One region of the Streptomyces sp. NPDC057002 genome, then DNA from elsewhere that is predicted to be linked to it. Evidence: riboswitches for the same ligand, from Rfam matches in the RefSeq annotation. Region 1 holds a riboswitch; each other region holds the start of a gene.
What was found. A riboswitch is a leader RNA that binds a small molecule or an ion and turns the genes downstream of it on or off. The one in region 1 is predicted to bind cobalamin.

Region 1 (9,445 bases):
CCCTTCAGGCGGCGCTCGGCGCCGGTGTCCTCGCCTACTACTTCGGTCTGCGCCGGGGCCGCCGGCAGGGTGAGCAGCAGGCGCGGGAGCAGGACACCGAGGAGTCCACGGCCGAGAGGGCCTGAGCCGCGTGCTGCCGATCGACGCGGCGGCGCACAGCAGTCGCTGGCGCCGCCGTCATCCCGTGGACAAGGCCGTGCTCGGTCTCGGACTCACCGTGCTGGCCATCTCGCTGCCGCCCTGGCCCGGCGCGGCGCTGGTGCTCGTGACGGCCGTGTCCCTGCTGCTGGGGCCGGCCGGTGTGCCCGGCCGCCGGCTGTGGCGGGCCTACCGTGTGCCGCTGGGCTTCTGCGTGACCGGCGCGGTCACCCTGCTCGTCCAGGTCGGCGGGCCGGAAGGCTTCGTCTCCCTCGCGGACGACGGGCCCCTGCGGGCCGGGGAGCTGCTGCTGCGCACCTCGGCGGCCTCCCTGGGGGTGCTGCTGTTCGCCTTCACCACGCCCATGTCCGACCTGCTGCCGCGCCTGGTCCGGGCCGGTGTCCCGGCGCCCGTCGTCGATGTCGCGCTCGTGACGTACCGCATGAGCTTTCTGCTGCTGGACTCCGTGCGCCGGATCCGCGACGCGCAGGCCGCCCGGCTCGGGCACACCACTCGGGCCGCCGCCTGGCGTTCGCTGGGCGGACTGGGCGCCACGGCGTTCGTCCGGGCGTTCGACCGGGCGGCCCGCCTCCAGGCGGGTCTCGCCGGGCGCGGGTATGACGGAACCCTGCGTGTCCTGGTGCCCGAGGCCCGCGTCTCCGTCCGCTTCACGGTCGCCAGCTGCGCGCTCCTCGCGGCGCTGGCCGTCCTCACCTTCGTACTGGAAAGGCCGCCCTCATGAGCGAGCCCGCCCTCGTCGCCCTGCGGGGCGCGTCCTTCGCCTACGAGGACGGCCCGGCCGTGCTCAGCGGCCTCGACTTCGGCATCCGTGAGGGGCGGGCGCTCGCGCTGCTCGGCCGCAACGGCAGCGGCAAGACCACGCTGATGCGGCTGCTCAGCGGCGGACTGCGGCCGCACGAGGGGCGGTTGACGGTCGACGGGGAGCCGGTGACGTACGACCGCAAGGGCCTGACCCGGCTGCGGACGACCGTCCAGCTCGTGGTGCAGGACCCGGACGACCAGTTGTTCGCGGCGTCCGTGGAGCAGGACGTGTCGTTCGGGCCGCTGAACCTCGGACTGGCCGATACGGAGGTACGGGCACGGGTGGCGGAGGCGCTCGCCGCCCTGGACATCAGCGGCCTGGCCGACCGGCCCACCCATCTGCTCTCCTACGGGCAGCGCAAGCGGACCGCGATCGCGGGCGCGGTCGCCATGCGCCCCCGTGTCCTGGTCCTCGACGAGCCGACGGCCGGACTCGACCCCGACGGCCAGGAACGGCTCCTCAGCACGCTCGACGGGCTGCGTGCGAACGGCACCACGGTGGTGATGGCCACCCACGACGTCGATCTCGCCCTGCGCTGGGCCGACGACGCGGCGCTCCTCACCCCGGACGGCGTGCACCTCGCCCCCGCGCCCACGGCACTGGCGCAAACCGATCTCCTCCGGCAGGCGGGGCTGCGGTTGCCGTGGGGTGCGGCCGCGGCCGAACTGCTGCGTGCTCAGGGGCTGTTGACCGAGTCGGCGCCCGGCCCGCGCACCCCGGACGAACTGGCCGCCCTCACGGCGGAGCGCCTGGGGAGCGGCGGCTGAGGGTCGCTTCCGCGGCCTCCCCGTGTATAGGCTGACGGTGCAGCTGGTTCGCCCCCGTCAGCCAGGCGGGACGCGTCGCAAGAGGGAACCCGGTGGGAATCCGGGACTGCCCCGCAGCGGTGAGCGGGAACGACCGCCGTCATACGCACTGGGCCCACGAACAGGGCCCGGGAAGCGACGGCCAGTAGGTGTTCTCACACGGTGAGAGCGTGCCCGCGAGTCCGAAGACCTGCCAACTGCCCGCGCGCGGACCACTCGTGCGCGGACATCCCGGTGACCTCGAGGGCGGGTCGGCGTACATACCAGGCGGACGACCGTGCTGTTGCCACTGCGCGAGGTCGTTTCCGTCCGGTCCGTCGCCCTTCGCGCTCTCGTCCCGTCGCCGGGATCTCAGGGATTCGTCTCGCGAAGGAGATCTCCGTGACCACCAAGCCCGCAGCCGCGGCAGCACGGTCCACCGTGTACGGCTACCCCCGCCAGGGACAGCACCGGGAACTGAAGAAGGCGATCGAGGGCTACTGGAAGGGCCGCGTCACCGCCGACGCCCTCCGGGCCACCGCCGCGGGCCTGCGCGCCTCGAACTGGCGGCAGCTGGCCGACGCCGGCATCGACGAGGTCCCGACGGGCGACTTCTCGTTCTACGACCACGTCCTGGACACCACCGTCATGGTCGGGGCGATCCCCGGCCGTCACCGGGACGCCGTCGAGGCGGACGCCCTAAACGGCTACTTCGCCATGGCGCGTGGCACGCAGGACGTGGCGCCGCTGGAGATGACCAAGTGGTTCGACACGAACTACCACTATCTGGTGCCCGAGCTGGGTCCGGACACGGTGTTCACCGCCGACTCGTCCCAGCAGGTCGCCGCTCTGCGCGAAGCGCTGGCACTCGGCCACACCCCGCGCCCCGTCCTCGTCGGCCCCGTGACATATCTGCTCCTGGCCAAGCCCGCCCCGGGTGTGCCCGCGGACTTCGAACCGCTCACGCTCCTGGACCGGCTGCTGCCCGTGTACGCCGAGGTCCTCGCCGACCTGCGCGCGGCGGGCGCCGAGTGGGTCCAGCTGGACGAGCCGGCCCTGGTCCAGGACCGGACCCCGGCCGAGCTGAACGCCGCCGAGCGTGCCTATCGCGACCTCGGAGCCCTCACCGACCGGTCGAAGCTGCTGGTCGCCTCCTACTTCGACCGGCTCGGGAACGCCCTGCCGGTGCTGGCGAAAGCGCCGGTCGAGGGGCTCGCGGTGGACTTCACGGAGTCGGCGGCGGCCAACCTGGACGATCTGGCCGCGGTGGGCGGTCTGCCGGGCAAGCGGCTGGTCGCCGGTGTCGTCGACGGCCGCAACATCTGGATCAACGACCTGGCGGCCTCGCTCTCCCGGCTCGGCACGCTCCTCGGCCTGGCCGACCGGGTGGACGTCTCGTCCTCCTGCTCCCTGCTGCACGTGCCGCTGGACACGGCGGCGGAGCGGGACATCGAGCCGCAGGTCCTGCGCTGGCTCGCCTTCGCGCGGCAGAAGACCGCCGAGATCGTCACCCTGGCGCGCGGTCTCGCCCGGGGCACCGACACGATCGGCGCGCGACTCGCCGCGAACCGGGCCGACCTGTCCTCCCGGGCGAACTCCCCGATCACCCGCGACCCGGCCGTGCGCGCCCGCACGGCCGCGGTGTCCGAGGCGGACGCCAGCCGCTCGCTGCCGTACGCAGAGCGGACCGCCGCCCAGCGCGCCCGGCTGGGTCTGCCCCTGCTGCCGACCACCACGATCGGCTCCTTCCCGCAGACCGGTGAGGTGCGTTCCGCCCGCGCGGACCTGCGGGCGGGCCGGATCGACGCGGGCGGATACGAGGAGCGCATCAAGGCCGAGATCCAGGAGGTGATCTCCTTCCAGGAGAAGGCCGGTCTGGACGTCCTGGTGCACGGCGAGGCCGAACGCAACGACATGGTCCAGTACTTCGCGGAGCGGCTCACCGGCTATCTCGCCACCCAGCACGGCTGGGTGCAGTCCTACGGGACCCGCTACGTCCGCCCGCCGATCCTGGCCGGCGACATCTCCCGCCCCGAGCCGATGACCGTGCGCTGGACGAGGTACGCGCAGTCCCTCACGGACCGTCCGGTCAAGGGCATGCTCACCGGCCCGGTCACCATGCTCGCCTGGTCCTTCGTCCGCGACGACCAGCCGCGTGCCGAGACGGCCCGGCAGGTCGCCCTCGCCCTGCGCGAGGAGGTGAGGGACCTGGAGGCGGCCGGGACGTCGGTCATCCAGGTCGACGAGCCCGCCCTGCGCGAGACGCTGCCGCTGCGGGCCGCCGACCGGCCGGAGTATCTGGCCTGGGCCACGGAGGCCTTCCGGCTCAGCACGGGTGGTGTGCGGCCGGACACGCAGATCCACACGCACATGTGCTACGCCGAGTTCGGCGACATCGTGCAGGCCATCGACGACCTCGACGCGGACGTCATCAGCCTGGAGGCCGCCCGCTCCCATATGCAGGTCGCCCGCGAACTCGCCTCGCACGGCTATCCGCGCGAGGCGGGGCCGGGTGTCTACGACATCCACTCCCCGCGGGTTCCCGGCGCCGAGGAGGCGGCCGGCCTGCTGCGCACCGGCCTGAAGGCCATCCCCGCCGAACGGCTGTGGGTCAACCCCGACTGCGGCCTGAAGACCCGCGGCTGGCCCGAGACCCGCGCGTCCCTGGAGAACCTGGTGGCGGCGGCCCGGGTCGTCCGCGGCGAACTGGGCGGGGAGCGGCCCGACCTCATCTGACGGACCGGGCGGGGCGGGCCGAGGCGGCGGCCTGCCCCTGACGGGGCCGGTTCACGCTCGCGGGACGGGACCCACCGCCGGTCCGGTTGCGGTCGCGCCGGCCTCGGCCGCGGTCATCTGCGGCGGACGCCGACCGTGCCGGTCGCGTCAGCCACGGGCCAGGCCCGGCAGCACGGCCGGGGTGGTCCCGGATCGCGGCGGCCCGGCCGGGGCGCCGGCCTACCGCGGCCTCAACCGAGTCGGCGCGGTGTCGCGGCCGCCACCGTCATGTCAGCTCGCTGTCGCGGCCGCCGCCGCCCGGCCCGCCACTCGGCCCGAGAACAGGCAGCCGCCCAGGAAGGTGCCTTCGAGGGAGCGGTAGCCGTGGACGCCGCCTCCGCCGAAGCCGGCGACTTCGCCGGCCGCGTACAGCCCGGTGATCGGCTTGCCGGAGGCGTTCAGTACGCGGCCGGAGAGGTCGGTCTGGAGCCCGCCGAGGGTCTTGCGGGTGAGGATGTTGAGGCGCACGGCGATCAGCGGTCCGGCGGACGTGTCCAGGATCCGGTGGGCGGAGGCGGTGCGGCTGAGGGTGTCGCCGGGGTAGGCGAGGGCGTTGCGGATGCCCATGACCTGGGCGTCCTTGGTGTACGGATTGGCGATCTCGCGGTCGCGGGCCTCGATCTGCCGTTGCAGAGCGGCCAGGTCGATCAGGTCGTCCCCCGTCAGTTTGTTCATGCCGGCGACCAGTTCGGGGAGGGTCTTGGCGACGACGAAGTCCTCGCCCTTCTCCTTGAACCGCTCGATCGGCTCGGGGGTCTGCCAGATGCGCGACAGCAGCTTCCAGACGTTCTTCTCGGTGAGGTCCGGGTTCTGCTCCGAGCCGGAGAGCGCGAACTCCTTGGCGATGATCTTCTGGGTCGTGACGAACCAGGAGTAGTCGTAGCCTGTGTCGGTGATCGACTTGAGCGTGTGGAGGGTGTCGTAGCCCGGGATGTCGGGGCTGGAGAAGCGCTTGCCCGTGGCGTCGAACCACATGGAGGACGGGCCGGGCAGGATGCGGATGCCGTGGTCGGGCCAGATCGGGTCGTAGTTCTTCAGGCCCTCGGTGTAGTGCCACATGCGGTCGGGGTTGACGATCCGTCCGCCCGCCTTCTCGGTGATCGCGAGCATCCGCCCGTCCACATGCGCGGGCACCCCCGTGATCATGGACTTCGGGGGCGTGCCGAGGCGTGCGGGCCAGTTCTGCCGGACGAGGTCGTGGTTGGCGCCGATGCCGCCCGAGGTGACGATCACGACGGGGGCGTTCAGGTCGAAGTCGCCGACGACCGTGCGGGAGCTGGGCTTGCCGCGTGCCGCGGTGCTGGGCTCCAGGACCTTTCCGCGTACGCCGGTGACGGCACCGTTGGTGACGATCAGGTCGTCCACGCGGTGGCGGAACCTGAAGGTCACCTTGCCGTCGTCGACGGCCGCGCGCACCTTCTTCTCGAAGGGCTCGACCACGGCGGGACCGGTGCCCCAGGTGACGTGGAAGCGGGGTACGGAGTTGCCGTGCCCGTCCGCGAGGCCGCCGCCGCGCTCGGCCCAGCCGACGATCGGGAACCACTGCATGCCGAGCCCCGCGAGCCAGGAGTGCTTCTCCCCCGAGGCGAAGTCCACATACGCCTCGGCCCACTTATGGGCCCAGTGATCCTGGCCCGACGGGTCGGTGATGCCACGGTCGAAGCCTGCCGTGCCCAGCCAGTCCTGCCAGGCCAGTTCCCGCGAGTCCTTGATGCCCATGAGCCGCTGCTCAGGGGAATCGACGAAGAACAGCCCGCCGAAGGACCAGAAGGCCTGCCCGCCCAGGCCGGACTCCGGCTCCTGGTCGAGCAGCAGCACCTTGCGTCCGGCGGCGGCCAGTTCGGCGGTGGCGACGAGCCCGGCTAGACCGTGGCCGACGACGATGGCGTCCGCGTCGGAGGATCCGGCGCCGGCCGCGAAGGCCGGGAACGCCGACTGCGCGAGAGCGGCACCGGCGAGCACACCGCCCGCCACAGTCAGGGCACGGCGGCGGGTGAACGCGGCGGGTTCTGACGGGTGTTCCATGGGCCGCCTTCCGGAGGAGGTGCGCAGGGGTCGGGAGAGGCCCCTGTGGCAACCAGGGGTGTTACCGACGGTAGCCCAGGAGTTCTGAGGGCCGCCAGAGTCCTGTGCGGTTGAACTCATCGGCGCGGTGCGGGAGTTGACACGAAGGCGTATCGACCGTCCGAAATGCGCTTGTCCGTCCTCGCGGCACGGCACTACGTTGCCGAGGTGGATCTCTTCTCACGCTCCTGGACGGCATTGCGCGCGGCGGTCTCCGGCCTGGCCGACGAGGACTTCGCCCGGCCGTCCGGCTGTACGGGCTGGCTGGTGCGGGACCTGGTGTGCCATCTGGTCATCGACGCCCAGGACGTGCTGATCACCCTCGCCACCCCTTCCGACCGGGAGCCGACCCGTGACGCGGTGACCTACTGGGAGGTCGCCGACGCACCGCCGGCCGGTGACGACCCGCTGGACGCGCTGACCGTCCGGCTCGCGGCCGCATACGAGGATCCGCACCTGCTCACGTTCCACCTGGACGACGTCGGTTCCGCCGCCGGCCGCGCCGCCCGGCTCGCCGACCCGGCCGGCCGGGTCGGCACCCGCGACGAGGTCCTCACCGTGGCGGACTACCTCTCGGTGTACGTCCTGGAGTGGACGCTGCACCACCTCGACCTGATCGCGCACCTCCCGGACGCGGAGCAGCCGCCGGCGGAGGGGCTCACCCACTCCCGCGAGTTGCTGGAGCGGATCGCGGGAAGCGCGTTCCCCGCGTCGTTCCACGACCGGGACGCGCTGCTGGTGGGCACCGGGAGGCGGCCGCCCACGGAGGCGGAGCGGGCCGAACTGGGCGAGCGGGCCTCGAGACTCCCGCTGTACCTGGGTTAACCGAAGGGCGGGGTGTCCGCCGGGCACACCGTACCGGCGGCGGGCGCGGCGCCCTCGGTCAGATAACGGGTGGCCAGCCGGTCCACGCACACGTTGAGCCCCATGGCCGTGTGTCCGTACATGTCGGCCGTGAGCAGGCGCGCGTCGGCGAGCCGGGCCGCCATGCGCTCGGCGAAGGAGTGGGGGGTGACCGGGTCGAACCGGTTGCCGATGACCAGCGCGGTGCGGGCGAGCGGACGGTCCCAGGGGCCCGTGTGGACCCCGGGGTCGTCGCCGGCCCGTACAGGCCAGGTGGCGCAGGGCAGGGCGTCGTACGCCTGCGACCGCCCGAAGGTGGGGCTGCTCCGCTCCCACTGCCTCGCGAGCAGGGGCCAGGCCCCGGCGGGCAGCCGGTACGGCTTCTCACCACAATTGACGGCGTTGCCGGAGTCGTTGCCACGGTATGCGGTCCGTATCTCGGCGGCGCTGTCCTTCGAACGGGGCGCCGGTGTACGGGAGATGGCGGCGTGGAGCGTGTCCAAGGACCGGGCCAGCCCGGAGAGGTCCCCTGCCGACAGCCTGCCGAGCACCAGGTCACCCAGGCCGGCGAAGTCGACGGCCTTGCCGTCCGGCAGAGTGAGGGAGCCTTTCCTCAGCCGGTCGCGGATCTCCTCGAAGGCGGTCGTCGGCGATCCCTCACCGAAAGCGCACCGGTCGCTTTCGCTCGCGCAGGCACGCAGGAACGCGGTCAGGACGTCCTCCGCGGCGACGGCACGCTGCCGGTCGTACTCGATGCCGTCCGTCATGCGCAGCAGCGGATCGATGTTGCCGTCGAGGATCAGCGCGCCGGTGTGGCGCGGGAACAGGTTGGCGTAGGTGGCGCCGATCATCGAACCGTAGGAGAACCCCGCGAAGTTCAGGCGCTCGGCGCCGACGCTCCGGCGGAGCAGGTCCAGGTCGCGGGCGACGTCGGCGGTGCTGAGGTGCGGAAGCAAGGGGCCGGCCTCGCGGGCGCAGGCGCGAGTGTAGGCGCGTTCGGCGCGGAGCGTCGCCGCGGTCTCGGCGGGGGTCAGCGGCGCCTCGCGTTTGCCGGCGAGCGCGGCGTCCGCCGCCTCCTGGCTGGTGAAGCACCTCACGGGCGCGCTCTGCCCGACTCCGCGCGGGTCGAAGCCGATCACGTCGTACCGCGCGAGGACCTCGGGGGTCAGGAACTTCTCCGCCCGGTAGGCGAAGTGCAGCCCCGACTGGCCGGGGCCGCCCGGGTTGACGAAGAGGGCGCCGAGACGCCTGGCGGGGTCCTTGGCCCGGTGCCGGAGCATGACCACGCCCACGGTGTCCCCGTCCGGGCGCGCGTGGTCACGCGGGACCTGCCGGACCGCGCAGTCGGCGACCTCCGGGTCCAGCGGGGGCGCGGGCTTCAGCACCTGGTCGCAGGGGAGCCAGCGCACCCGCGGCGGCTGCGGCTGCTCCGCGCGGGCCGTCGGCCCGGGGCAGGTGAGCAGGGCCAGGGCGGCGGCACAGACGGCGGCGAGGCGCGTGGTGCGCCGGTGGGCCGGGGCGGCTCGGCAGGGCATGTGTCTCCTCAGGTCCCTCGGGTGACGGGCTCGGGTGTGTGCCCACGCTCCCGTGGGCCCGGGGCGAAACAGGCGCGCAGGGGTGCGGCGACCGCCCCCCGGTAGCGGGTGCGGATGTACGAGGGCGCCCCTGACAGCCGGTCACCCATCAGGAGTGCGCGGCTGACCGGGGCGATGGCCGACGCCAGTGCGGCGCCCTCGCGCAGCTCCTCCGGCGGCCGGTGTCCGGCCCAGGCCTCGAGATAGCTGTCGCGGACCCGCCCATGGGCCCGGGTGGAGCCGAGGGCGTCGGCCAAGTCCGCCAGCAGGACGTCCAGTTGGAGGAAGGGGTGGGTCAGCACAGTGTCCGCCCAGTCGAAGAGCAGCACGTCGTCGCCGTCGACACGGAAGTTGCCCCGCCATAGGTCGTGGTGGACGAGGGTGTCGGGGAGACCGAGGAGTGCCAGTCGCGCGCAGTCGCGGGCGAATCCGGGAACGAGACG
Region 2 (9,445 bases), on a different contig from region 1:
CCAGCGGTGAGACCACGCCCATCGGGCCCAGTGCGAGTGCCTTGTAGAAGGCGAGCATCGCCACCGGCCCGACGAGTCCGGCCGCCACGGCGAACCACAGCTGCGGCCCCGCCTCGCTCCAGCCGTCGGTCGCCACCACGACCGCGCCGAGCACGACCACCGCGATCGACTGCGAGACCACGACCACCGTCAGCGCGGGTGTGCGCCGGGTCAGCAGTCCGCCGCCGAAGTCGGCCAGTCCCCACAGCAGGCTGGTGGCCAGGGCGAAGAGCGCTGTCATGGTGCGGAAGCCTCGCAGTACAGTTCAGTGAACGATCAGGTCAACCACACGATAGTGCAATCGGCTGCACTGTGTCATACAAAATATTGGACGGAATGTGTCGGACCTCGAGCTGCTGACCCAGTCCCTGGCGCGCAGCGTCAAGCACTGGCGCGCGGTGCGCGGCTTCACCCTGGACGTGCTCGCCGCCCGGGCGGGCGTCAGTCGCGGCATGCTCATCCAGATCGAGCAGGCCCGCACCAACCCCAGCCTCGGCACCGTCGTCAAGATCGGCGACGCGCTCGGCATCAGCATCACGACCCTGCTCGACTACGAGAAGGGCCCGAACGTCCACATCGTCCCCGCCGAGCAGACCGTACGGCTGTGGCACACCGAGGCCGGCAGCTACAACCGGTTGCTCGCGGGCACCGAGGCGCCCGGCCCGCTGGAGATGTGGGACTGGCTGCTCATGCCGGGCGAGAGCAGCCCCTCGGACCCGCACCCCGCCGGCACGACCGAACTGCTGCACGTCACGGCCGGGGAGCTGACGCTCACCGCCGACGGTGTCGAGTACCGCGTCCCCGCGGGCTCGAGCGTCCACTTCGAGGCCAACGTCCCGCACACGTACGGCAACACCGGCGACGTGCCGATGCAGATGATCATGGCCGTCTCGGTGCCGCCCGTCTCCTGAGACGCCCGGCCGGAGGCGGTCCGCTGTTGTTAGCGTGCGGTCATGCGCGCACCCATCGGACACTTCGACGACGCCCGTCCGGCCCCGGCCTGCCTGGACGAACTCACCGGCCCGGTCGCCGGCGCCGTACGCCACTGGCCGGGCAGTGTCCCCGCCGACCAGATCCTTTACGTCGACACCGACCCGCAGTGGGCCGACACCGCCGTCTTCGTGGAGCACTACGGACGGGACCTGCTGGAGCGGTCCGCGAACTGCGTGGTCGTGGCGGGCAAGCGCGCCGGCGAGAGCACGCTCGCCGCGTGCGTCGTACTGTCCACCACCCGGGTCGATGTGAACGGCGTCGTACGCCGTCAACTGGGCGCCCGCAAGGCCTCGTTCGCCAGCATGGACACGGCGACCGGCGAGACCGGCATGGAGTACGGCGGCATCACCCCGCTCGGACTGCCGGACGGCTGGCCCGTGCTGGTGGACGCGGCCGTCGTCGACCTGCCGTACGTGCTGGTCGGCAGCGGCCGGCGGCGCGGCAAGCTGCTGGTCCCGGGCAAGGCGTTCGCGGAACTGCCGGGGGCCGTGGTGCTGGAGGGGCTCGGGATCGCCTGAGCTACGCCGGTGTGTGGTGGGCCAGTGCGAGATGCGGGTCGGCCTCGCCCGGGACCGGTGCCGGGTCGGCGTGGACCAGGGCGGCGGTGAGACGGGGCACGGCGTGCAGCAGCGCGTGCTCGGCGTCGACGGCGATGCGGTGGGCCTCGCGGACCGTCACGGCGCCGTCCACCACGACCGCGACCTCGGCGCGCAGCCGGTGCCCGATCCAGCGCAGCCGCAGTTCGCCCACCGCCCGCACCCCGGGGACCTCGGTCAGGGCGGCTTCGGCCCGGTCCACCAGGGCCGGGTCGACCGCGTCCATCACCCGCCGGAACACCTCCCGCGCCGCGTCCCGCAGCACCAGTGCGATCGCCGCCGTGATCGCCAACCCCACGATCGGGTCCGCCAGTTGCCAGCCCAGGGCAGAGCCGCCGGCGCCCAGCAGCACGGCCAGTGAGGTGAAGCCGTCGGTACGGGCGTGCAGTCCGTCGGCGACCAGCGCGGCCGAGCCGATCGCGCGGCCGACGCGGATGCGGTAGCGGGCCACCCACTCGTTGCCCGCGAACCCGACGAGGGCCGCCACGGCGACCGCCGGAACGTGCTGGACCGGGCGCGGGTCGAGAAGGCGGTCGATCGCGGTCCATCCCGCGAAGGCCGCGGACGCGGCGATCGTCAGCACGATCACCAGCCCCGCCAGATCCTCGGCCCGCCCGTAGCCATAGGTGAAGCGGCGCGTGGCCGCGCGCCGGCCCAGCACGAAGGCGATCCCGAGCGGTACGGCGGTCAGCGCGTCCGCGGTGTTGTGCACGGTGTCCCCGAGCAGCGCCACCGAGCCGGAGACGGCCACCACGAGCGCCTGGGCCAGGGCCGTCACACCGAGCACCGCGAGCGAGACCCAGAGCGCCCGCATCCCCCGGGCCGAGGACTCCAGGGCGGAGTCGACCTTGTCGGCCGTCTCGTGGGAGTGGGGGGTGAGGAGGTGGGACAGCCGGTGGCGCAGGCCGTGCCGGTGGTGGTGAGGGTGGGAGTGCTCGTGCCGGTCGCTCACGTGGGTCCCCTTCCGGTGCGAGGGAGTGGACGTGCACACGTCCACAGGGCCATTATGTGCGTATGAGCGCACGCATGCACCTGTCACCTGCGCACGATGCGCATCCGCGCAGCCCCGGCGAGGAACAGTTCGCGCTCGCCGCCGAACTCCTCGCCCTCCTGGGGGACCGGACCCGGCTCGCCCTGCTGCACGCGCTGACCAGGGGAGAAGCCGACGTCACGACCCTCACGGAGGCGTGCGGGGCGGCCCGGCCCGCCGTCAGCCAGCATCTGGCGCGGTTGCGTCTCGCGGGCCTGGTGGGCACCCGAAAAGAAGGCCGCCGCGTGATCTACTCACTCCGCGACGGCCATCTGCGCCGGCTCGTGGACGAGGCACTGAACGTGGCCGACCACCGTCTCAGCGACCGCCCCCCGCACGACTGAGTCAGTACCGCGCGGCCGTCCCCAGATACTGCTCGGCGAAGGCCGCGGCCGCCGCGGGCGAGGTGAACAGGCGGCGCAGCCGGGCGAGCGTGGTGCCTGCGCGGAACGGGTCGCCCGCCGCCGTGCCGTGGTACACCTCGGACAGCCACTGCGAGAACTCCTGGTAGTCCCACACGCGCCGCAGGCACGCCTGCGCATAGCCGGCCAGACCGCTGTCGTCACCCGTGGTCAGGCGCGCCACCAGGGCGTCGCCGAGCAGGAAGGCGTCGTGCAGGGCGAGGTTCATGCCCTTGGCGGCGATGGGGGCGACCAGATGCGCCGCGTCGCCCGCGAGGTGGAGCCGGCCGTGCACCATCGGCTCGACCACGTAGTCGTGCATGTCCAGCACGCGTTTCTCGATCAGCCGCCCCTCCGTCAGCGGCGGCACACCGGCCGCTCCGAGCCGCTGCCGCAGCTCCGCCCAGACGCGCTCGTGCGGCCAGTTCTCCGGGGCGTCGCCCGGCGGGCACTGGAGGTAGTAGCGGGTCACCTCCGGGCTGCGGGGCATCTGGCCCGCGAAGCCGTTCTCGTGACAGCCGAACAGCACGCAGTCGGCGGACGGCGGCGCCTCGGCGAGCAGTGCCAGCCAGCCGATGCCGTAGTCGTGCCGTGCGACCCGGACCCGCTCCGGCGGCAGCGCGGCCCGCGTCACTCCGCGCGCCCCGTCACAGCCGGCCACGAAGTCGCAGTGCACGACCCGCCGTTCACCCGTCTCCGGGCAGGTGTACGACACGGACGGGCTGTCGGTGTCGAGGTCGTGCAGCTCCACGTCCCCGACCCCGAAGCGGATCTCCCCGCCCCGCACGTCGGCGTACTCGCGCACCAGGTCCGTCACCAGCAACGGCTGCGGGTAGACGAAGTGGTGACTGCCCGTCATCTCGCCGTAGTGGAACCGGTACCGCTCCCCGTCGAAGCGGAACTCGCACGCGGTGTGCAGCTCCGCGCAGTCCAGCAGGTTCCGGGCGAGGCCCCGCTTCTCCAGGCCGCGGACGGCCCACTCCTCGATGACCCCGGCCCGGGGCCGCTGTTCGATGAACTCCCGGGTCTCGGCCTCCAGCACCAGGCAGTCCACGGCGGCGGCCCGCAGGATGTTGCCGACGGTCAGCCCGGCGGGACCGGCGCCCACGACGACGACCGGGAAACGCCCGGGGGAGCCTGCGTCCGCGGGCGGGGAGGCTTGGGTCATGCGCTCATTATGGAGGGGGCGCGACGGTCGTGCCCCTCACCCGACCCGCGGGATCTCGATCGCCGGGCAGCGGTCCATCACCATCTCCAGGCCCGCGGCCCGGGTGCGGTCGTACGCCGCCGCGTCGACGACGCCGAGCTGGAACCACACCGCCCCGGCGCCCTTCGCGACCGCCTCGTCCGCGACCGCTCCGGCGAGGTCGCTGTTCACGAACACGTCCACGACGTCCACGTCGAAGGGGATGTCCGCCAGACTCGCGTACCCCTGTTCGCCGTGCACGGTCTCCGCCTTGGGGTGCACGGGCACGACGCGCTTGCCGTACCGCTGGAGCACCGCGGCGACGCCGTACGCCGCGCGCTGCCGGTTCGACGACAGGCCCACCACGGCCCAAGTATCGCCGAGCTCGGTGAGGATCCTGCGGACCGTTGCGTCGTCGCCGTACACCGGCGGCCTCCTCGGGAGTCGCGTCGCGGAAGAGCTGCTGTCCGGGGAACGACGCGGGGCGCGCGGTGATTCCCCGAAGCCCACCGTGATAGCTTGCCGAGGCCAGTCGAACCCATGTACGTGGGTCAGGGAATCCGGTGCGAATCCGGAACTGACGCGCAGCGGTGAGGGGGACGGGCGGGGCCGCGGCCACTGTACGGCTGGACGTCGTACGGGAAGGCGCCCCGCACCGGGTGAACCCGAGTCCGAAGACCTGCTGGCGGCCCCCGCGGCCGGCCGGCGGCGGGGGAGCACCGTACGACCGGGCTCCGCGATCGGGCCCTCGACGTCTGAGGACTGGTTTCCTTGCCCCTCGCCCGACCCGCCCGTGCCGCCGTCCTGCTCGCGGCCGGCTCCCTGCTCATGACCGGCTGCGGGGGCTCGAAGGCCCCCACCGCCGGGGCGGCCGCCACCCTCGACAACTGCGGCCAGGAGGTCCGGGTCGACAAGGCGCCCCGGCACGCCGTCTCCCTCAACCAGGGCACCACCGAGATCCTGCTCTCCCTCGGTCTCGCCGACCGGATGGCCGGCACGGCCACCTGGACCGACCCCGTGATGAAGGGGCTGGAGAAGGCCAACGCGAAGGTGCCGCGCATCGCCGAGAACAACCCTTCCTTCGAACGGGTCCTGGACTCCGAGCCCGATTTCGTCGCCGCGTCCTTCGTCTCCACCCTCGGCAAGGGCGGCGTCGCCACCCGCGACCAGTTCGAGAAGCTCGGCGTGCCCACGTACGTCTCCCCGTCCGACTGCGCCGGCAAGGACAACTCGGGCGGCGGCGACGGCAAGCGCGACAAGGCGCTGGGCATCGACGCCGTCTACGGCGAGGTGCGGGACCTCGCGACCGTGTTCGGGGTGAAGGACCGCGGCGACAAGCTCGTGGCCTCCCTCCAGCAGCGGATGGAGAAGGCCACGCGGGGCGTCGACGCCTCCGGCGTCTCCCTGCTGTACTGGTTCGCCAACTCCGAGTCGCCCTACCTGGCCGGCTGCTGCGGAGCGCCCGGCATCATGACCCGCGCCCTCGGCGCGAAGAACGTCTTCGACGACACCCACGAGGAGTGGCCGCAGGTCAACTGGGAGACCGTGGCCGACCGCAACCCCGATGTCCTCGTCATCGGCGACCTGACCCGCGACTCGGAGACCGCGGAGTCGGCGAAGCGGAAGATCGCCTTCCTGGAGTCCGACCCCGTCACCAAGAACATGGACGCGGTCAAGCACAAGCGGTACGTGCTGCTCAGCGGACAGGCCATGAACCCGACCATCCGCACGGTCGAGGGCGTGGAGAAGGTCGCGGCCGGACTGCGTGAGTTCGGGCTCGTGAAGTGACCGTGCGCGGACCGGCGCTCGCCGCCGGAGGCGCCTTGTTGCTGGTGGTCTCCGTGGCCCTGGCGATCACCATCGGACCGGCCGACATCAGGGTCGGGGACGTGTGGTCCGTCGTCGCGTCCCACCTCGGGATCGGCAGCTCCGGACTGACGCCGATCCGGGACGGGATCGTCTGGCAGCTGCGGCTGCCGCGCACCCTGCTCGCGGCCGTGTGCGGGGCGGGACTCGCCGTGTGCGGGGCCGTGATGCAGTCGCTGCTGCGCAACCCGCTCGCCGACCCGTTCGTGCTCGGGGTGTCCTCGGGCGCCTCCACCGGCGCGGTCGTCATCGTCGTGCTGGGCGTGGGCGGCGGTGCCGTCTCGGTGTCCGCGGGCGCGTTCCTCGGCGCCCTGGTCTCCTTCGCGCTGGTCCTGCTGCTCAGCCACACCCTCGGCGACACCACCGACCGGGTCGTCCTCGCGGGCGTCGCCGCCATGCAGCTCTTCTCCGCGCTGACCTCCTTCGTCGTGCTGACCGCCGCCGACGCCGAGACGACCCGGGGCGTGCTGTTCTGGCTCCTGGGCTCGCTCGGCGGGGCCGGCTGGACCGATGTCTGGCTGTGCTTCGCGGCCCTGGCAGTGGCGCTGGTGGTGTGCCTGTCGTACGCCCGTACCCTCGACGCCTTCGCCTTCGGGCAGGACGCGGCGGCCGCGCTCGGGGTGTCCGTGGCCCGCACCCGCCTGGTGCTGCTGTGCGTCACGGCCCTGCTCACGGCCGCGCTGGTCAGCTCGGCCGGGGCCATCGGCTTCGTCGGGCTGGTCCTGCCGCACGCCGCCCGGGCCCTGGCCGGACCCGGGCACGCCCGGCTGCTGCCGGTCACCGCACTCGCCGGCGCGGTGTTCCTGGTGTGGGTCGACACCCTGGCCCGGACGGTCCTGGATCCGCAGGAGGTGCCGGTGGGGGTCGTGACCTCCCTGATCGGGGTGCCGGCGTTCGTGGCGGTGCTCTACCGGACGCGGAGGGTGCGGTGACGGAGACACACGCCGGCGATACGGCAGCGCGGGTGCGGGCCGGGCTCCGGGCGGACCGGGTCAGCCGCCGCGCCGACGGGCGCCTCATCCTGGACGGCATCGTCCTCGCGCCCGAACCCGGCTCCACCGTCGGCGTCCTCGGTCCGAACGGCTCCGGCAAGTCCACGCTGCTGCGGCTGCTCGCCGGGCTGCTCACGCCGACCGCCGGAGTCGTCACCCTCGACGGCACGCCGCTGGGCGACCTGCCCCGCCGTACCGTCGCCCGCCGCCTCGCCATGGTCGAGCAACAGGCGGACACGCAGGTCGAGTTGACCGTGCTGGACGTCGTACGGCTGGGCCGTGTGCCGCACCGCCGGGCCTGGACACCCGCCTCGGCGGACGACGAGCGGGCGATATACGCGGCCCTGGAGCGCACCGGCCTCGCCGCCCGTGCCGGCCAGCCCTGGCACACCCTCTCCGGCGGCGAACGCCAGCGCGTCCAGATCGCCCGCGCGCTCGCGCAGGAACCCCGGGAGCTCCTCCTGGACGAGCCCACCAACCACCTCGACATCCACCACCAGCTGGATCTGCTCGCCCTGGTCACCGGCCTGCCGGTCACCACCGTCGTCGCGCTGCACGACCTCAACCTCGCGGCGATGTACTGCGACCGGGTCGTCGTCCTACGCGAAGGCACGGTCGTGGCGGGCGGTGCTCCGGGGGACGTCCTCACGGAGGAGCTCATCGCGGAGGTCTACGGGGTACGGGCCGCCGTCAGCCGCGAGGGGCCCGAACAGCGGCCTCATGTGCGCTTCCTGGGCACGCTGGCCTGAGGGCCGCCGGCCCTGGTGCCGGGCACGCCATTGGTGGGGTGCTTCCCGCCACGGTGGCCTGAAAACACCGAACATGCCTGCGTATGCCCGCCCACCCGCCTACGCTCGCCTCGTGCTGCGCATCATCGACGCCCGTAGCGGCGAGCCGGTCGACGCCGCCCCGGCCCGCCGGGGCCTGACCCGTGTCGAGGTGCACGCGCCCGGCTTCGACACGACGAGCCTGCGGGTGCTGCTCGTCGCGGACCTGCTCGTCCGGGCCCTGGAACTCGGCGGCACCCCGGTGTGGGCGCTGCTGACCGGGGGACGACGACAGGCCGAGCTGCGGGCGGAGGCCACCGCCCTCGGCATCCGGCCGTTCGAGGACAGTCCCGACGTGAGCGCCGGGCTGGGCGAGGCCCAGGTCATCCATGTAGCGGTCGAGGGCGGCACGGCGACTGACGGTGTGCGGATCGCTGTCGCCCCCGCGCACATCGACGGGGCCCCCGCGCATCCCGAGAACCCGGGCACACCGGACGACACCGGCACCGGCATCGACCCCGGTGTCCTGCGTCTCGCCCTCCTCGCCCGGCACCACAGCGCCCCCGCCCGGCTGGACGCGGCCGCGTTCGACGAGGCCCGGGGCACCCTCGCCCGGTGGCGCGGTGCTGTCGCGCGGTGGGCCCGGCGGCCCTCGCGGCCGGTCCCCGACGAGGTGCGCGGGCGGTTGCGCGACGCCTGGGAGGATGACCTGGACGTGCCCGGGGTACTGGATGTCCTGCACCATGTCGAGACCGAGCCGGGGCTGCCCGACGGCGCGCGCTTCGAGACGTACGCGTACGCCGACCGGCTCCTCGGCCTCGACCTCACCCGCGACCTGGGATCCCCGTCATGATCGAGCGCGCCGGAGCCGGCCCACTGCGCCGTCTGGTCGTCCTGCGGCACACCAAGTCCGCCTGGCCCTTGGACGTCGCCGACCACGAACGCCCCCTCGCCCCGCGCGGCCGCCGGGACGCCCCCGCGGCCGGGCGCGCCCTGGCCGAGGCCGACTGTCTGCCGGACCTCGCGCTGTGCTCCACCGCCGTACGCGCGCGCCGGACCTGGGACCTGGCCGCCGGCCAGTGGGGCACGCCCCCGCCGGTCCGCCACGACCGGCGGCTGTACGCCGCCGGCCCCTCCGGTCTGCTCGCCGTCGTGCACGAGGTGCCCGCCGAGGTCGAGACGCTGCTGCTGATCGGGCACAACCCCGAACTGGAGGAACTGGTCCTGGCGCTCGCCGCCGACGGCCTCGACGACACCCTGGAGCGGGTCCGTACGAAGTTCCCCACCTCGGCGATCGCCGTCCTGTCCTGGCGTGGCACGGCCTGGCGGTCCCTCACTCCCGGCACCGCGCTGCTCACGTCCGTGATCGTGCCCCGGGGCCGGAAGGAGAAGTAGCCGCGGACCGGTCCTGGCCGCTCCCGGGCGCCCGCATAGGCTGGCCGGATGCAGGACGAATACCGCACGGTCGCCCGCGCGGGCGTGCACGAGACCGAGGTCAACCGCTCCCGCTTCCTGTGCGCCCTCGCCCCGGCGGCCACCGAGCAGGAGGCTCAGGAATTCATCGCCGCCGTCCGT
Region 3 (9,445 bases), on a different contig from region 1:
GCGTCGTAGACGAAGGACATGGCCGCGTACCAGTCGCGGGTGGGCTGGTACCAGGCGTTGTACTTGCCGCCCTCCTTCTTCTGGATCTTGTCCAGGGCGGCGGTCAGCTCCTTGTAGGTCTTCGGGGGCGTCTTCACACCGACCGAAGCCGCGATGTCCTTGCGCCAGTTGGCGACGCGGCCGCCGGCGTAGTACGGGACGCCGTAGGTCTTGTCCTCGTAGGTGACCGAGGCCTTGAGGCCGTCCAGCCAGGCGTCGGAGTTGTCGAACTTCGCCGGGTCCAGGGGAGCGAAGGCGCCCTTGACCATGTAGCCGAGCATCTCGGTGTTGCCCATCTCGACCACGTCGGGCGCCTTGTCGGTGGCGAGGACGGCGTCGAGCTTGGCGTTCTTGTCGGGCCAGCCGTAGTACTCGTGGTTGATCTTGAGACCGGGGTGCTTCTTCTGCACCGCCGCGTCGGCGGCCTTCACCAGCTGCGGCCAGTTGTTCTGGGCATCGACGGTGAGCCAGACGGTCAGCTCCTTGGCGTCCGCGCCGCCCTTGTCCGAATTCCCGCCCTCGCCCCCGCACGCCGCGATGGAGACCATCATGCCCGCGATACCGATCGCGGATATCAGCTTGCGCTTCACGCCACCCTCCTCAGCTGGACCATTGGTGTAGACCAGTAGGGAGGAGCTTGGCCTGGACCACGAGACCTGTCAAGAGGTCCGATAAGGCTCTGACCAGCCGTTATGCGACCTACATATGCAGGAACCTTTAAGTAATAAGCCAGCGAAATACCGGCTGTACACGCCATACTTCAGGTAGACCACTGGATGTTGTGGACTAGACCAAAAGCGGCGCCGACGGTATACAAGTGGGATCGTGTCGGCAGACCGAGCCGGGAAGGCGGAGCATGAGCACCGACGTCAGCAGTGCGGAGAACGAGAACGGGGCGCCCGTCCGTACCGCACGCGTGCCCAAGTACTACCGCCTGAAGAAGCACCTGCTCGACATGACGGACACACAGGCGCCCGGCACACCGGTCCCGCCCGAGCGCACGCTGGCCGCGGAGTTCGACACCTCGCGCACGACCGTGCGCCAGGCACTTCAGGAGCTGGTCGTCGAGGGGCGCCTGGAGCGCATCCAGGGCAAGGGCACGTTCGTCGCCAAGCCGAAAGTCTCCCAGGCGCTGCAACTGACCTCGTACACCGAGGACATGCGCGCCCAGGGCCTGGAACCCACCTCGCAGCTGCTGGACATCGGCTACATCACCGCTGACGACCGCCTCGCCGGCCTGCTCGACATCGCGCCCGGCGGACGCGTGCTGCGCATCGAGCGGCTGCGCATGGCCAACGGCGAGCCGATGGCCATCGAGACCACCCATCTGTCCGCCAAGCGCTTCCCCGCGCTGCGGCGGTCGCTGGTGAAGTACACGTCCCTGTACACCGCGCTGGCGGAGGTCTACGACGTCCATCTCGCGGAGGCCGAGGAGACCATCGAGACGTCGCTGGCCACCCCGCGCGAGGCCGGCCTGCTCGGCACGGACGTCGGCCTGCCGATGCTGATGCTGTCCCGGCACTCGCTGGACCGGGAGGGGCAGCCGGTGGAGTGGGTGCGGTCGGTGTACCGGGGGGACCGGTACAAGTTCGTGGCCCGGCTGAAGCGGCCTGTCGAGTAGCGCCCGACGCGGACCGCTGGTGAGCCCCGGTTTCTATTGGGTGTCGCATTGCGGACGAGGGGTTCCGTTCCCGCCGCATGCTGACCTAGATTGCCTGCGCATTACACAGGTGATCACTGAGGGGACGGAGCCGCCTGATGTCGCAAGCCCCAGAAGCCGGTAGAGGTCCGGTGGTGACGCCGATGCGCGTCGTCATCGGCGTCTGCCTCCTAGCGCCCTTCGTGGCCATGCTGTGGGTCGGCTCGTACGCCAAGACCGACCCGGCCTTCATCGGCATACCGTTCTTCTACTGGTATCAGATGGCGTGGGTGCTCATCTCCACCGCGCTGACGATGACCGCCTACAAGCTGTGGCAGCGTGACCAGCGCGCCCGTAAGGAAGGTGCGCGGTGAAGGACGGCGTGAACGGCGTCGCACTCGCCGTCTTCATCTTCTTCTTCCTGCTCGTCACGGTCATGGGCTTCCTGGCCTCACGGTGGCGCAAGGCCGAGAACGAGAACAGCCTGGACGAGTGGGGCCTGGGCGGCCGGTCGTTCGGCACCTGGGTCACCTGGTTCCTGCTCGGTGGCGACCTGTACACGGCGTACACCTTCGTGGCCGTACCGGCGGCGATCTACGCGGCGGGCGCGGCGGGCTTCTTCGCGGTGCCGTACACGATCCTGGTCTACCCGCTGATCTTCACCTTCCTCCCCCGCCTGTGGTCGGTGTCCCACAAGCACGGGTACGTGACGACGTCCGACTTCGTGCGGGGCCGCTTCGGCTCCAAGGGCCTGTCGCTGGCCGTGGCCGTCACCGGCATCCTCGCGACCATGCCGTACATCGCGCTCCAGCTCGTCGGCATCCAGGCCGTGCTGGACGTGATGGGCGTCGGCGGCGGCGAGGACACCAACTGGTTCATCAAGGACCTGCCGCTGCTGATCGCGTTCGGTGTGCTGGCGGCCTACACGTACTCCTCGGGCCTGCGTGCCCCGGCGCTGATCGCCTTCGTCAAGGACACCCTGATCTACATCGTCATCGCGGTGGCGATCATCTACATCCCGATCAAGCTGGGCGGCTTCGACGAGATCTTCGCCAGGGCGGGCGACGCGTACAGCCAGACCAACCCGGCGACGGGTGCGGCACGCGGTGCGCTGGTGCCGCCGGAGGCTGGCCAGTGGACGTACGCCACGCTGGCGCTCGGCTCGGCGCTCGCGCTGTTCATGTACCCGCACTCGATCACTGCGACGCTGTCCTCGCGCAGCCGTGAGGTGATCCGCCGCAACACCACGATCCTGCCGCTGTACTCGCTGATGCTGGGCCTGCTCGCGCTGCTCGGTTTCATGGCGATCGCGGCCGGGATCAAGGTGCAGAACGGGCAGCTGGCGATCCCGCAGCTGTTCGAGACGATGTTCCCGGACTGGTTCGCCGGTGTGGCCTTCGCGGCGATCGGCATCGGGGCGCTCGTGCCGGCGGCCATCATGTCCATCGCGGCCGCGAACCTCTTCACCCGCAACATCTACAAGGACTTCCTCAAGCCGGACGCCACGCCGGCGCAGGAGACCAAGGTCTCCAAGCTGGTCTCCCTGCTGGTGAAGGTGGGCGCGCTGGCCTTCGTCCTCACCATGGACAAGACCGTCGCCATCAACTTCCAGCTGCTCGGCGGCATCTGGATCCTGCAGACCTTCCCGGCCCTGGTCGGCGGCCTGTTCACCCGCTGGTTCCACCGCTGGGCGCTGCTCGCGGGCTGGGCGGTCGGCATGATCTACGGCACTGCCGCCGCGTACGGGGTCGCCTCGCCGACCCAGAAGCACTTCGGCGGCTCGTCGAAGGAGATCCCCGGCATCGGCGAGATCGGCTACATCGGCCTCACGGCGTTCGTCCTGAACGTGGTGGTGACGGTGGTCCTCACCTTCGCCCTGAAGGCCCTCAAGGCCCCCGACGGCATCGACGAGACCAAGCCGGAGGACTACACGGCGGACGCGGGCGACCCGGGGGTCCAGGTGGAGCTTCCGCCGGCCACCGCGGGCTCCGCCCACTAGAACCGACCGGGCACGTACGCCCGCAGCGGGCCGCCGGTAATCAACCACACCGGCGGCCCGCTGTCGTACACACTCACGCCATGGACACCTTGATCCGGCGAGTGAAGCCCACCGAGTACGGCCCCCTCGGCGAGATGACGGCCCACGCCTATCTCGCCGACGGCCTTCTCGACTTCGGCGAGAGCGACGAGTACCTCCACGAACTGCGAGACGTCGCCAGACGGGCAGCCGCAGCCGACGTCCTGGTCGCCGTCGAGAACGACACCCTCCTCGGCGGCGTCACCTTCGTACCGTCCGGCGGCCCCATGGCCGACATAGCCGGCCCGGGAGAGGCCGAGATACGGATGCTCGCGGTCTCGCACACCGCCCGCGGCCGCGGCACCGGCGAGGCCCTCGTAGCCGCCTGCATCGACCGCGCACGGGCCACGCCCGGCTGCGTCCGCATCGTGCTGTCGACCCAGCGCACCATGCGCACAGCCCACCGCATCTACGAACGCCTGGGTTTCACCCGCACTCCCGAGCGCGACTGGAACCCGCTCCCGCAGCTGGCGGACATCACTCTCCTCACCTACCAGTTGACGCTCTGAAACCAGCACGACACAACATCTGGGGGTGCCGCCCGAACCCGGCACAAGATGTATGCTCGTGCTCGCTGTCGCCGCAGGGGAATCCGGTGCGAATCCGGAACTGTCCCGCAACGGTGTACTTGTGCATGTCTGTTCCCAGAACGCCACGCACAGGAGTCAGTCCGAGGACCTGCCGACAGCGCACCCGGCCGTCCGGCCGGGGTGCCCTGACGTCCGGGCCTCGTGGAATGGGCCGGTGGACGCGACGCCGTGTGCGCTCGTGTGCTGCCCCCTGCCCTGTGCGAGGCCCCTTGCCGAGCGAGGGAGAGCCCCACGTGACCATCGCGCCAGCCGAACCGGTCTCAGCTTCCGAAGAAGAGCACGACGGTCCCGGTGCCGCGCTGCTGCGGACCCTGACCGAGCTGACCGCCGATCTCCCCGACGCCGACCCCGGCCGGGTCGCCGCCGCCGCGCTGCGCGGCCGGTCCGCGCGGGGGGCCGTGCCGGATGTCATCGTGGAACTGCGCGAGCTCGCGACGGAGTCGGCCGCCGGCCTCATCTCCGAGGACCCCGCCTACTCCCGGCTGGCCGCGCGCCTGCTGACGATCGGCATCCGCGAAGAGGCCGCCTCCCAGGGCGTCACGTGCTTCACCGAGTCCGTCGCGGTCGGCCACCGGGAGGGGCTGATCGCCGACCGGACCGCCGAGTTCGTGCGCCTGCACGCCGCCCGGCTCGACGCGCTCATCGACCGGGCCGCCGACGACCGCTTCGGCTACTTCGGCCTGCGGACGCTGCACAGCCGCTACCTGCTCCGCCACCCGATCACCCGCAAGGTCGTCGAGACGCCCCAGCACTTCATGCTGCGCGTCGCCGCCGGCCTCGCCGAGGACGACACGGCACAGGCCGTCGACGAGGTCGCCGCGCTCTACGGGCTCATGAGCCGCCTCGACTACCTCCCGTCCTCCCCCACCCTCTTCAACTCCGGCACCCGGCACCCCCAGATGTCGTCCTGCTACCTCCTCGACTCCCCCAAGGACGAGCTGGACTCGATCTACGACCGGTACCACCAGGTGGCGCGGCTGTCGAAGCACGCGGGCGGCATCGGGCTGTCCTACTCCCGTATCCGTGCGCGCGGTTCGCTGATCCGCGGCACCAACGGCCACTCCAACGGCATCGTCCCGTTCCTGAAGACGCTCGACGCCTCGGTCGCCGCCGTGAACCAGGGCGGTCGCCGCAAGGGCGCGGCCGCGGTCTATCTGGAGACCTGGCACTCCGACATCGAGGAGTTCCTGGAGCTGCGCGACAACACCGGCGAGGACGCCCGCCGTACGCACAATCTGAACCTGGCGCACTGGGTGCCGGACGAGTTCATGCGGCGGGTGAACGCCGACGGGCAGTGGTCGCTGTTCTCCCCCTCTGACGTTCCCGAGCTGGTCGACCTGTACGGCGAGGAGTTCGACGCCGCGTACCGGGCGGCCGAGGCGAAGGGCCTGGCGAGGAAGACCCTGCCCGCCCGTGAGCTGTACGGCCGAATGATGCGCGCCCTCGCGCAGACCGGCAACGGCTGGATGACCTTCAAGGACGCCGCCAACCGCACCGCCAACCAGACGGCCGAGCCGGGCCACGTCGTCCACTCCTCCAACCTCTGCACGGAGATCCTGGAGGTCACCAGCGACGGGGAGACGGCGGTCTGCAACCTGGGCTCGGTCAACCTGGGTTCCTTTGTCGACACATCGACCGGCGATCTCGACTGGGAACGGCTGGACGAGACCGTCCGTACGGCCGTCACGTTCCTCGACCGGGTCGTGGACATCAACTTCTACCCGACCGAGCAGGCGGGCCGCTCCAACGCCCGGTGGCGTCCGGTCGGCCTCGGGGCCATGGGCCTGCAGGACGTCTTCTTCAAGCTGCGCCTGCCCTTCGACTCGCCCGAGGCCAAGGCGCTCTCCACCCGTATCGCCGAGCGCGTCATGCTCGCCGCGTACGAGGCCTCCGCCGACCTCGCCGAGCGCAGCGGCCCGCTGCCGGCCTGGGAGAAGACCCGTACGGCCAGGGGCGTGCTGCACCCCGACCACTACGACGTGGAGCTGACCTGGCCCGAGCGCTGGGCGGCCCTGCGCGAGCGCATCGCCACGACCGGCATGCGCAACTCCCTGCTCCTCGCCATCGCGCCCACGGCCACCATCGCCTCCATCGCGGGCGTGTACGAGTGCATCGAGCCGCAGGTGTCCAACCTGTTCAAGCGCGAGACGCTGTCGGGTGAGTTCCTCCAGGTCAACTCCTACCTGGTGGACGAGCTCAAGCGGCTCGGCGTGTGGGACGCCCGCAGCCGGGAGGCGCTGCGCGAAGCGAACGGCTCGGTGCAGGAGTTCGCCTGGATCCCCGAGGACGTACGGGCGCTCTACCGGACGGCGTGGGAGGTCCCGCAGCGCGGTCTGATCGACATGGCGGCGGCCAGGACACCGTTCCTGGACCAGTCCCAGTCCCTGAACCTCTTCATGGAGACGCCGACCATCGGCAAGCTCTCCTCGATGTACGCGTACGCCTGGAAGGCCGGGCTGAAGACGACGTACTACCTGCGTTCGCGTCCGGCGACCCGCATCGCCCGCGCGGCCCAGGCCACTGTCCCCGTGCAGGCCGCCACCCCGGACCCCGAAGCGGTCGCCTGCTCCCTGGAAAACCCCGAGTCCTGCGAGGCCTGCCAGTAATGACCACCCGGAATCTTCTCGACCCCGGCTTCGAGCTCACCCTGCGCCCCATGCGCTACCCGGACTTCTACGAGCGCTACCGGGACGCCATCAAGAACACCTGGACCGTGGAGGAGGTCGACCTCCACTCGGACGTGACCGACCTCGCCAAGCTGTCCCCGATGGAGCAGCACCTGATCGGCCGGCTGGTCGCCTTCTTCGCCACGGGCGACTCGATCGTCGCGAACAACCTGGTGCTGACGCTGTACAAGCACATCAACTCCCCCGAGGCGCGGCTGTATCTGAGCCGGCAGCTCTTCGAGGAGGCCGTGCACGTCCAGTTCTATCTGACGCTGCTGGACACCTATCTCCCCGACCCGGAGGACCGTGCCGCCGCGTTCGACGCGGTGGAGAACATCCCCTCCATCCGCGAGAAGGCCGGGTTCTGCTTCAAGTGGATGGACTCGGTGGAGAAGCTGGACCGGCTGGAGACCCAGGCCGACCGCCGCCGCTTCCTGCTGAACCTGATCTGCTTCGCCGCGTGCATCGAGGGCCTGTTCTTCTACGGCGCCTTCGCCTACGTCTACTGGTTCCGCAGCCGCGGCCTGCTGCACGGCCTGGCCACCGGCACCAACTGGGTGTTCCGGGACGAGACGATGCACATGTCCTTCGCCTTCGACGTGGTCGACACCGTCCGCAAGGAGGAGCCGGAGCTGTTCGACGACCAGCTCGAGCAGCAGGTCACGGACATGCTGCGGGAGGCCGTCGAGGCCGAGCTGCAGTTCGCGCGCGACCTGTGCGGTGACGGCCTCCCGGGCATGAACACCGAGTCGATGCGGCAGTACCTGGAGTGCGTCGCCGACCAGCGGCTCACCCGGCTCGGCTTCGCTCCGGTGTACGGCTCCGAGAACCCCTTCTCCTTCATGGAGCTCCAGGGGGTTCAGGAGCTGACCAACTTCTTCGAGCGGCGCCCCTCGGCGTACCAGGTGGCGGTGGAGGGCACCGTCGACCTGGACGAGGACTTCTGAGCCCGCTCGCTCTCCCGGGCCTCCTGGGCCTCCCTGATCTGACGGTCGACGCGCCTGTCGCGCACGATGCCGATCACTGACGGGAGGACCAGGAGGACCAGCGTCCCGAGTACGAAGATCATTGCGATGAATGTCTGTGCCTGGTTCGTTTCCATGGACACCACTGTCGCGCCGATGACTCCTTACCGTCAGTGGCAGTACTGCCGTAGACCCTCGAATTACTGCCATAGACGAGGCACACTGGATACATGCTCCAGAACGTGGCCGCCGTCCTGCTCGACGGCGTGAACCCTTTCGAACTGGGTGTGGTGTGCGAGGTCTTCGGCACCGACCGCAGCGACGACGGCCTGCCGGTCTACGATTTCGCGGTCGCCTCGGCCGAGGGCCCGGCGCTGCGCATGAACTCGGGCGTCTCCCTACAGGTCGAGCACGGCTTGGAGCGGCTGGAGACGGCCGATCTGATCGCGGTGCCGGCCGGGCACAGCTACGCCTCCCGTGAGTTCCCGCCGGAGCTGCTGGACGCCCTGCGGCGCGGGGTCGCCCGCGGCTCCCGGGTGCTCAGCGTCTGCTCCGGCGCCTTCGTGCTGGCCGCGGCCGGGCTGCTGGACGACCGCCGCTGCGCCGTGCACTGGAAGCACGCGCGGGACCTCGCCCGGCAGTACCCCCGGGCGGTCGTGGAGCCGGACGTGCTCTACGTCGACGAGGACCCGGTGATCACCTCCGCCGGCACGGCCGCCGGGATCGACGCCTGCCTTCACCTGGTGCGCAAGGAGCAGGGCACCGAGGTCGCCAACAAGATCGCCCGGCGGATGGTGGTGCCGCCGCACCGTGACGGCGGCCAGGCCCAGTACATCGAGCGCCCGCTGCCGCACTCCGAGGGGGACACGATCGGCGACGTGCTGTCGTGGATGGAACGCCACCTCGACGAGGAGGTCACCGTCGAGCAGCTGGCCGCCCACGCCCATATGTCCCCGCGCACCTTCGCCCGCCGCTTCCAGCAGGAGACCGGGACGACTCCCTACCGCTGGGTCCTGCGCCAGCGGCTGCTGGAGGCCCAGCGGCTGCTGGAGGCGACGGACGAGACGATGGACGCGATCGCCGGCCGAACGGGGTTCGGCAACGCGGCCACGCTGCGCCATCACTTCGTCCGGGCGGTGGGCACCACCCCGAACGCCTACCGGCGCACGTTCAGGGGCCCCGAAGCGGCCTGACGGTCACCGGCCCTCACCTCGGCACCGGCCGCAGCAGCAGGTCGTGCGGCCGGAGCGTGATGCCGACGCGCGTGCCGTCGTTCGAACCGGCCACCTGCTCGAAGCGGTACTTCGTGGCCAGCGCCGCCGTGATCAGCGTCAGCTGGGCCATCGAGAAGTGGTCGCTCGGGCACTTGCGGTTGCCGACGCTGAACGGGCTCATGGCGTGCTTCGGGATGTCCTTGACGCGGTCCGGCAGCCAGCGATCGGGGTCGAACTCCAGGTTCCGCTCGTACG

Region 2: it holds a riboswitch for cobalamin, as region 1 does, so the genes downstream of both, ACFT32_RS08145 (ABC transporter substrate-binding protein) here and metE (5-methyltetrahydropteroyltriglutamate--homocysteine S-methyltransferase) in region 1, are expected to answer to the same signal.
Region 3: it holds a riboswitch for cobalamin, as region 1 does, so the genes downstream of both, ACFT32_RS19515 (ribonucleoside-diphosphate reductase subunit alpha) here and metE (5-methyltetrahydropteroyltriglutamate--homocysteine S-methyltransferase) in region 1, are expected to answer to the same signal.

What each region holds. Positions count from the first base shown of each region.
Region 1 is NZ_JBHURZ010000001.1:659,025-668,469, forward strand. It holds gene ACFT32_RS02940 (energy-coupling factor ABC transporter substrate-binding protein) at 1-125, shown strand, start outside; gene cbiQ (cobalt ECF transporter T component CbiQ) at 131-880, shown strand; gene ACFT32_RS02950 (energy-coupling factor ABC transporter ATP-binding protein) at 877-1,728, shown strand; cobalamin riboswitch at 1,756-1,980, shown strand; gene metE (5-methyltetrahydropteroyltriglutamate--homocysteine S-methyltransferase) at 2,149-4,482, shown strand; gene ACFT32_RS02960 (FAD-binding dehydrogenase) at 4,753-6,546, opposite strand; gene ACFT32_RS02965 (maleylpyruvate isomerase N-terminal domain-containing protein) at 6,754-7,410, shown strand; gene ACFT32_RS02970 (alpha/beta hydrolase) at 7,407-8,963, opposite strand; gene ACFT32_RS02975 (phosphotransferase family protein) at 8,972-9,445, opposite strand, start outside.
Region 2 is NZ_JBHURZ010000002.1:8,142-17,586, forward strand. It holds gene ACFT32_RS08110 (EamA family transporter) at 1-280, opposite strand, end outside; gene ACFT32_RS08115 (XRE family transcriptional regulator) at 378-950, shown strand; gene ACFT32_RS08120 (YbaK/EbsC family protein) at 993-1,550, shown strand; gene ACFT32_RS08125 (cation diffusion facilitator family transporter) at 1,552-2,580, opposite strand; gene ACFT32_RS08130 (ArsR/SmtB family transcription factor) at 2,643-3,002, shown strand; gene ACFT32_RS08135 (4-hydroxybenzoate 3-monooxygenase) at 3,004-4,227, opposite strand; gene ACFT32_RS08140 (CoA-binding protein) at 4,264-4,671, opposite strand; cobalamin riboswitch at 4,758-4,947, shown strand; gene ACFT32_RS08145 (ABC transporter substrate-binding protein) at 5,074-6,033, shown strand; gene ACFT32_RS08150 (FecCD family ABC transporter permease) at 6,030-7,043, shown strand; gene ACFT32_RS08155 (ABC transporter ATP-binding protein) at 7,040-7,852, shown strand; gene ACFT32_RS08160 (hypothetical protein) at 7,926-8,723, shown strand; gene ACFT32_RS08165 (SixA phosphatase family protein) at 8,720-9,265, shown strand; gene ACFT32_RS08170 (YigZ family protein) at 9,314-9,445, shown strand, end outside.
Region 3 is NZ_JBHURZ010000003.1:1,024,760-1,034,204, reverse strand. It holds gene ACFT32_RS19540 (extracellular solute-binding protein) at 1-629, opposite strand, end outside; gene ACFT32_RS19535 (GntR family transcriptional regulator) at 896-1,660, shown strand; gene ACFT32_RS19530 (DUF3311 domain-containing protein) at 1,798-2,052, shown strand; gene mctP (monocarboxylate uptake permease MctP) at 2,049-3,677, shown strand; gene ACFT32_RS19520 (GNAT family N-acetyltransferase) at 3,758-4,264, shown strand; cobalamin riboswitch at 4,300-4,456, shown strand; gene ACFT32_RS19515 (ribonucleoside-diphosphate reductase subunit alpha) at 4,579-6,951, shown strand; gene ACFT32_RS19510 (ribonucleotide-diphosphate reductase subunit beta) at 6,951-7,958, shown strand; gene ACFT32_RS19505 (GlxA family transcriptional regulator) at 8,207-9,169, shown strand; gene ACFT32_RS19500 (cytochrome P450) at 9,183-9,445, opposite strand, start outside.